Regions from separate parts of the Pseudomonas sp. R5-89-07 genome, predicted to be linked through region 2. Evidence: riboswitches for the same ligand, from Rfam matches in the RefSeq annotation. Region 2 holds a riboswitch; the other holds the start of a gene.
The links. A riboswitch is a leader RNA that binds a small molecule or an ion and turns the genes downstream of it on or off. The one in region 2 is predicted to bind cobalamin.
Positions count from the first base shown of each region.

Region 1: it holds a riboswitch for cobalamin, as region 2 does, so the genes downstream of both, cobO (cob(I)yrinic acid a,c-diamide adenosyltransferase) here and C4J94_RS18025 (ABC transporter substrate-binding protein) in region 2, are expected to answer to the same signal.

Region 1 is NZ_CP027727.1:4,256,870-4,261,138, reverse strand. Features, by position in the region: gene C4J94_RS19385 (C40 family peptidase) at 1-406, shown strand, start outside; gene C4J94_RS19380 (C40 family peptidase) at 551-1,090, shown strand; gene C4J94_RS19375 (sorbosone dehydrogenase family protein) at 1,225-2,538, opposite strand; cobalamin riboswitch at 2,638-2,873, shown strand; gene cobO (cob(I)yrinic acid a,c-diamide adenosyltransferase) at 2,952-3,563, shown strand; gene C4J94_RS19365 (cobyrinate a,c-diamide synthase) at 3,560-4,269, shown strand, end outside.
Region 2 is NZ_CP027727.1:3,943,910-3,948,178, forward strand. Features, by position in the region: gene C4J94_RS18015 (M4 family metallopeptidase) at 1-510, opposite strand, end outside; gene C4J94_RS18020 (DNA/RNA non-specific endonuclease) at 645-1,574, shown strand; cobalamin riboswitch at 1,612-1,806, shown strand; gene C4J94_RS18025 (ABC transporter substrate-binding protein) at 1,921-2,931, shown strand; gene C4J94_RS18030 (iron ABC transporter permease) at 2,928-3,932, shown strand; gene C4J94_RS18035 (ABC transporter ATP-binding protein) at 3,929-4,269, shown strand, end outside.

The DNA.
Region 1 (4,269 bases), 310 kb from region 2:
CGACAGCATTCTCGAACGCGGCATGTCCCTGATCGGTACCCGTTACCGTTTCGGCGGTACTTCCGAAGCCGGTTTCGACTGCAGCGGTTTTATCGGCTACCTGTTTCGTGAAGAAGCTGGCATGAATCTGCCGCGCTCCACCCGCGAAATGATCAACGTGAAAGCACCGTTGGTCGCGCGCAACAACCTCAAGCCCGGTGATCTGCTTTTCTTTAGTACGGCCGGTCGCGGTCGTGTCAGCCACGCCGGTATCTACCTGGGCGATAACCAGTTTATCCACTCCAGCAGCCGTCGCAGTGGTGGTGTGCGGGTCGATAATCTGGGCGACAGCTACTGGAGCAAAACCTTCATCGAAGCCAAGCGCGCACTCGCCATGGCCCCGTCGACGGTTACCGCCAGTAAGTAAAGTTAAAGTGATACTTGAAGTTTGACGTGTAAGCGCTAGAATCCCTGGATATTGTTGTAATCCGTTCGCGCGAGCTTTGCTTGCGCGTTCTGGTTTTCAGCGTTCGGCAGCGAAAGCCGCATCCAGATCAGGATTGTTCTGCCCATGTCGACCTCGGCCCGCCTCATTCTGCTTGTTTGCGCCGCGCTCCTCAGCGCCTGCGCAAGCCGTCCACCGCCGCCCGCGCCCGTCGCAGCCAAGCCTAAGCCGGTGTTCAATTATTCCACCCAGAATTTCTCGCCCGCCGCCGAAGACGTACTGTTCCGCGCGCTGGGCCTGGTGGGCACGCCTTATCGTTGGGGCGGCAATACACCGGACTCTGGGTTTGATTGCAGCGGCCTGATTGGCTTTGTCTACCGCGATGCGGCGGGTATCTCCTTGCCACGTACCACCCGCGAGCTGATCGTGATGCGCGCCCAGGACGTGAGCGAACAAAACCTGCAAACCGGTGACCTGTTGTTCTTTGCCACCGGTGGCGGTTCGCAGGTCAGCCACGCGGGCATCTACGTGGGCGAAGGCCGTTTTGTGCACGCTCCGCAGACCGGCGGTACGGTGAAGCTGGATACCCTGTCAAAGGCGTATTGGCAGAATGCCTACCTGAGCGCCAAGCGGGTGTTGCCGGCAAACCTGGCGCGAAATCCCTGAACAAAACACCAAACCAAATGTGGGAGGGGGCTTGCCCCCGATGGCGGTGTATCAGTCACTATCTCCAGTGGCCGACACACTGCTATCGGGGGCAAGCCCCCTCCCACATTGCTTTGTGGTGTGCATGAGAGGGTCTACTTGGCAGCAGACACCCGCCACACCTTATTCCCCACATCATCAGCCACCAGCAAAGCGCCTTGCTGATCGATCACCACGCCCACCGGCCGGCCCATGGCGTTCTCATCCTTGTCGAGGAACCCGGTCAGCACATCCACAGGCAGACCTTTAGGCTGTCCACCCTCGAACGGCACGAAGATCACTTTGTAGCCACTGTGCGGCTTGCGATTCCACGAACCATGCTGACCGATGAACGCGCCGTTGCTGAACTGCGCCGGGAGTTTGTTGCCCTGGGCGAATGTCAGCCCCAGTGAGGCGGTATGAGGGCCCACCGCATAATCCGGCGCAATGGCCTTGGCGACCAGCTCCGCGTTCTGCGGGTTGACGCGCACATCCACATGTTGCCCGTAGTAGCTGAAAGGCCAGCCGTAGAATGCGCCATCCTTGACCGAGGTGATGTAGTCCGGCACCAGGTCGCTGCCAATTTCATCGCGCTCGTTTACCGCCGTCCACAATTTGCCGCTCTGCGGTTCCCACGCCATGCCATTGGGGTTGCGCAGGCCAGAGGCGAAAATACGATGCTGGCCCGTGGCGCGGTCGACTTCCCAGATCGCCGCCCGGCCTTCTTCGGCTTTAAGGCCGTTCTCGCCGACGTTGCTGTTGGAGCCGACGCTGACATACAGCTTGCTGCCATCGCGGCTGGCGATCACGTTTTTGGTCCAGTGATGGTTGAGGCTGCCACCTGGTAAATCGACGACCTTGGTGCCTGCCACCTTGATCGCGGTTTCGCCAGGCTGGTAAGGGAAGCGCAGCAGCTTGTCCGAATCCGCCACGTACAGGTCGTTGCCGACCAGGGCCATGCCGAACGGCGAGTTGAGGTTTTCCAGGAACACCGTGCGCGTTTCGGCGACGCCGTCGTGGTCGGCGTCGCGCAGCAGGGTGATGCGGTTCGGGCTCGGCACACCGGCCCCCGCGCGGCCCATGACCTTCTCCATCACCCAGCCGCGCACGCCCTTGCTGTCATCCGGCTTGGGCGGTGCGTTGGTCTCGGCCACCAGGATATCGCCGTTGGGCAATACATAGAGCCAGCGCGGATGGTCCAGACCCTCGGCGAACGCAGCCACTTGGGTGCCGCCAGCGGCCGTTGGCCTGGCGCCGTCCGGCCAGCCGACCGCCGGTGCGATATTCACGGTGGGGATCAGCGTCTTGTTCGGTTCCGGCAGCGTGGGCGAGGGCCCGGTGCCGTCGACCACCTGCAGGGTCGAGCTTTCTCCGCAGGCGGCGAGCGTGCCGGCCAGCATGATCAGTAGGGCGAGTCTGGTTTTGTGCATGGTGTTCTCCTGAATACCTGTAAGGGTAGAGAAGCACATCACCTTGATGGTTCAAGTACAGGGCCAGCTTTAATTGACGCTCCACCCCCAACCCACTAACCTTCGCGGCTTGTTCCAGGTGCTCTGTGGCGTATGCGTCAACAGAGTGAAACAGGGAAGCCGGTGAGTGAGCGCACTTGTACACAGTGCCGCCGCAATTCCGGCGCTGCCCCCGCAACGGTAAATGAGTCAAGACGCTGCCTTCTGCCACTGTATCCACACGATATGGGAAGGCGCAGCGCCGGCCTTAGCGCCACTCATGAGCCCGGAGACCGGCCTGAAACATTCAACAGCATCACGGTGGGCGATGCTTGGCTGTCTGTTTTTCTTTTTTCCTGCCCGCCGTTTTTGTCCAGCCCCAACGGAGAGCTGCCATGACCGATACCCCCGACCGCGACGAGCGCCACCTGGCGCGCATGCTGCGCAAAAAAGCCGTGATTGACGAACGCATCGCCAATTCGCCCAATGAGTGCGGTTTGCTGCTGGTGCTGACCGGCAATGGCAAGGGCAAAAGCAGCTCGGCCTTCGGCATGTTGGCCAGGGCCATGGGGCATGGCATGCAGTGCGGCGTGGTGCAGTTCATCAAGGGCCGCCACAGTACGGGGGAAGAGTTGTTTTTCCGACGTTTCCCCGAGCAGGTTCGCTTCCACGTGATGGGCGAAGGCTTCACCTGGGAAACCCAGGATCGCCAGCGCGATATCGCCGCCGCCGAAGCGGCCTGGGCGGTATCCCGGGCGATGCTCAATGACCCTGCCATTGGCCTGGTGGTGCTGGACGAATTGAACATCGCCCTCAAGCACGGCTACCTCGATCTGGACCAGGTGCTCAGTGACCTGCAAGCGCGGCCGCCGATGCAGCACGTGGTGGTCACCGGCCGTGGCGCCAAGCCCGAGCTGATCGAAATGGGCGATACCGTCACTGAAATGGGCATGCTCAAGCACGCGTTCCAGGCCGGTATCAAGGCTCAGAAAGGCGTCGAACTTTGAATCAGCCCCGTCATTGCCCGGCCGTATTGATCGCCGCACCGGCGTCCGGCCAGGGCAAAACCACCGTCACCGCCGCGTTGGCGCGCCTGCACCGTAACCTGGGGCGCAAGGTGCGCGTATTCAAATGCGGGCCGGACTTCCTCGACCCGATGATTCACGAACGCGCCAGCGGTGCGCCGGTGTATCAATTGGACATGTGGATGGTCGGCGAGCAGGAAAGTCGACGTTTGTTGTGGGAAGCGGCGGGGGAGGCCGACCTGATTCTGATCGAGGGCGTGATGGGCCTGTTCGACGGCACGCCGTCCAGCGCCGACCTGGCGCGCCACTTCGGTGTGCCGGTGCTGGGGGTGATCGACGGCACGGCCATGGCGCAAACCTTTGGCGCGCTCGCGCTGGGGCTGGCGCGCTACCAGCCGGACTTGCCATTCGCCGGCGTGCTCGCCAACCGTGTCGGTACCTTGCGCCACGCGCAGTTGCTCGAAGGCAGCCTGACCGAAGGCTTGCGCTGGTACGGCGCGCTTTCGCGTGAAACCGGCATCGAATTGCCCAGCCGTCACTTGGGCCTGGTGCAGGCCAGCGAACTGAATGACCTCGACGTGCGTCTGGACGCCGCCGCCGAGGCGTTGGGCAGCAGTTGCGAAGTTGCCTTGCCGCCGCCGGTGACGTTTGCCGCGCCGCAAGTGATCGTCGCCGAGCCGTTGCTCGC
Region 2 (4,269 bases):
GCCTATCACGTCGAGCGCTACGGTGAAACGGTTGAACAGCTGCTGGTCGCCATCGCCAAAGACCATCTGGGTCGAATTCCAGAACGCATTGTTGTAGTCCTGGCCGAAGTGCACGGTGGCATCCAGGGCCATGCCGGCATCGTCGATGGAATTGCGGTCGAAGACCTGGTCGAAAAAGTCGAAGGTCGCGCCCAGGCCGTCATAGGCCTCGTCCACCGCAGCATCACCGCTGGCCGGTTGCCCTTCGCCGCGGATCAGCTTGCCCGGCAGGCTGTCGGTGTTTTCGGCGCTGTAGATCGAGCGCTGTTTCTCGGCGCCGGCCGCTAGCGCCATGCGCGCCGGGCCTTTGGCGGGTACGGCGACCATGCGCAACGAGCGGAACGTGCTGTCCTTGGCGCGCGTGCGCAGCGCGACCTCCCGTTGCGCTTTATCGCCGTGGCGCGCGATCTGGTCGAGCATGTACGGCGGGATCAGGCAGAAAATCGGATTACGCGGTTGGCGAACACACATAAGCTGGCTCCTTTTTGGCGTGTGGTGAACGGCCGGTTAACGAGTTCAGGATAGACCCGAGTCTGCCGCCTGGGCCAAATTGTCATGAAATCATGTTGCAGTCGTGTTTATCCGATACCCATGAGGAATACCCAATGCCCACACGCAACGTCAAAATCGACCTGGCCTACCGCCCAAGGCTGGCTGACCTTCGGCCCTTGATCACGCCCACGCGCTCCCTGCTGGAAGCCAGGGCCACGGCGCCACGCGTCACCGCAGCCAAGGACCTGCAAGACCGCCGCGGCTACGCCGAGGATTTTCTCGGCAGCTTCGGGGTGCCCTGGCCCACGCTGGACCCGGCCCAGGCAAGCGACGCCCAGCCCGGGCGCCTGGACTACACGCACTTTTCCATCAGCATGTCGCGCTCCCGACGGCTGGCCCTGTGTGTCGGCGTCAACATCGACGGCGCAAAACACGTGGATATCGTGCGCAGCAACGACACTTGGGCCTACGATGGTCGCCTGCCCATCGACGCCCAGGTGGGCGAAGACCTTTACGCCGGCAATGGCCTCGACCGTGGCCACCTGGTGCGGCGCCAGGACCCCAACTGGGGCGACGACGCGAACACCGCCAATGGCGACACGTTCCACTTCACCAACTGCTCGCCGCAGATGAGCGGCTTCAACCAGAAGACCTGGCTGGAACTGGAAGACTACATTCTCGACAACAACCAGCGCTGGAAAGCCCGCGCCAGCGTATTTACCGGCCCGGTGTTCGCCGACGACGACCGCCTGTACCGTGGCGTGAAAATCCCCAAGGCGTTCTGGAAAGTCGTGGCCTACCTCAGCGACGACGGCAAACCCTCGGCCAGCGCCTACATGATCGACCAGAGCCGCGAACTGGGCCAACTGGACCTGGTGTTCGGCCCGCTCAGGACCTACCAGCGCAGCGTGATCCAGATCGAACAGTTGACCGGCATCCACTTCGGCAACCTCGCCGACTACGACGGCTTCAGCAACGAAGAGCGCGCCACGGGAACGCGCATCGAAGCGCTGATCCGCGAGCCTGGGGATATCCGCCTGTGACCGGTGTCACTTCGACCTCCCTCTCAAGGGCCGAATCAACTACCATAGCGCCGCCGGTTCCCCCACGGGACTAATAGGGAATTCGAAACGCCGCCCGCGACGTCAATCGAAACTGCCCCCGCAACTGTAGGTGCCGAGCCTGCTCCCCACTGCCACTGGACATTGTCCGGGAAGGCCGGAGCATGGCGACGACGCATCAGTCAGGAGACCTGCCGGCCCAGTGACTGACTAACCGGCGGGGTGTCCGGGAAGGCCATCCTTGCCCTGCCCGGCCGGCAGCGCTCGTGGGTGTTTTTCCGTACCGTACCTCCCCTGCTTCACCTACGGTTCAAACGGAGATTGCCCCATGCTGCCACGCATTACGGCCCTGATCATCGGCCTGGGTTGCTGTGCCCTGGCCCAAGCGGCGCCTACCCACTTCCCGCTGACGCTGGAAAACTGCGGCAACCCCATCACGTTTCAGCAAGCGCCAGCGCGCAGCGTGACCATTGGCCAGGCCGCCACCGAGATGCTGTATGCGTTGGGCGTAGGCGATAAAGTGGTCGGCACCTCGCTGTGGTTCAACGATGTTTTGCCGCAGTACAAGGCGCAGAACGACAACGTCGAGCGCCTGGCCAATAACGAACCGAGCTTCGAAGCGGTGATCGCCAAGCGCCCGCAACTGGTGGCCGCCGAGCTGGAATGGGTGGTCGGCCCCCAAGGCGTAGTGGGCACCCGCGAACAGTTTCACGAGCTGAACATCCCCACTTACCTGCTACCTTCGGACTGCGAAGCCAAGGACAATCGGGTGGGCGCCGACGGCACGCGACTGGAAGCGTTCCGTATCGAGACTATCTACAAGAGCCTCAGCCAACTGGCCGAGATCTTCGACGTGCAAGCTCGCGGCCAGCAGCTTACCGACCAACTCAAGGCGCGCCTGGCCACATCCATTGCCACCGCGCAGCGCAAAGGTTTGAAGCAGGCCAGCGCACTGGTGTGGTTTTCCAGCGCAGAAATGGCCAGCGACCCGTACGTGGCGGGCCACAAAGGCGTTCCCGAACTCATGCTGCAAACCCTCGGTCTGCGCAACGTGGTGCAGTCCGATGAAGAATGGCCTGCCGTCGGCTGGGAAACCATCGCCAAGGCCAACCCCACCTTTCTGGTGATCGCGCGCATGGACCGCCGCCGCTATCCCGCCGACGACCATGAAAAGAAACTGGCCTTCCTGCGCAGCGATCCGGTGACCCGCAACATGGACGCGGTAAAGCACAACCGCATCATCATCCTCGATGCCCTGGCGCTGCAGGCCAGCCTGCGCACCTTCGATGGCCTTGAACAACTGTCTGCCGCCATCGACGGCTACGACCTGCCGCAATGATACGGACCCTGCTCGCCCTCACGCTGCTGTTGGTCGCCCTGCTTGCCGGTGTGGCCATCGGCGAAACCGCCATCTCGCCGCAGGTGGTGCTGCAGGTGCTCGCCAACAAACTCTGGGCGGCCGGCTACGCACTCGACCCCATCGATGAAGGCGTGGTGTGGAACTACCGCCTGACCCGCGCCCTGGTCGCCGGCGCCTGTGGTGCGGGCCTGGCGACCTGTGGGGTGATCCTGCAATCATTGCTGCGCAACCCGTTGGCCGACCCTTACCTGCTGGGCATCAGCGCCGGCGCTTCGACCGGTGCGGTGCTGATTGCGTTGATCGGCGTGGGCGGCGGTTTGATTTCGTTGTCGGCCGGCGCATTCGTCGGTGCCATGGCCGCGTTCGCGCTGGTGATTCTGTTGGCGCGGGCCAGCGGCTCGTCCAGCGGCACCGGGCAGATCATCCTCGCCGGCATCGCCGGCTCGCAGCTGTTCAATGCGCTCACCGCGTTCCTGATCACCAAATCCGCCAGCTCCGAACAGGCGCGCGGCATCATGTTCTGGCTGTTGGGCAACCTCAGCGGCGTGCGTTGGCCATCGGTGTGGCTGGCGGTGCCGGTGGCGCTCGCGGGGCTGGTGGTGTGTTTGTGGCATCGGCGTGCACTGGATGCGTTTACCTTCGGCACCGATTCGGCGGCCTCCCTCGGCATCCCGGTGCGGCGCGTGCAGTTTGTCCTGGTGGGCTGCGCGGCGGTGGTGACGGCGGTGATGGTGTCGATTGTCGGCTCTATCGGGTTTGTCGGGCTGGTGATCCCCCATGCCGCACGCTTGATACTCGGCACCGCGCACTCGCGTTTGTTGCCCGCCAGCGCCCTGGGCGGCGCGTTGTTTCTGATCGCCGCCGATGTGCTGTCGCGCACCCTGATCAAAGGCCAGGTGATTCCAGTGGGCGTGGTCACCGCACTGGTGGGTGCGCCAGTATTTGCGCTGATCCTGATTGGCCGGAGAAACGCGCGATGAATGTATTGAGTTGCAGCGGGCTGGGCTTCAGGGTGCGTGAGGCGCAGCTGTTGCGCGACATTAACCTGCAGGTCGCGTCGGGTGAAACCCTGGGCATCGTCGGCCCGAATGGGTCGGGCAAGTCGACCTTGCTCAAGTTGCTCGCGGGGTTGCGTACACCGGCCAACGGCGAGGTACGCCTGGGCGATCAGCGTTTAGGCGACTTGTCCCGCCGCACTATCGCGCAGCAAATGGCCGTGGTGGAGCAACAGGCCGATACCGACGACGCCATCCGCGTGTTCGATGCCGTTGCCCTGGGCCGTACGCCATGGCTGTCGGCGCTGAGCCCATGGTCGAG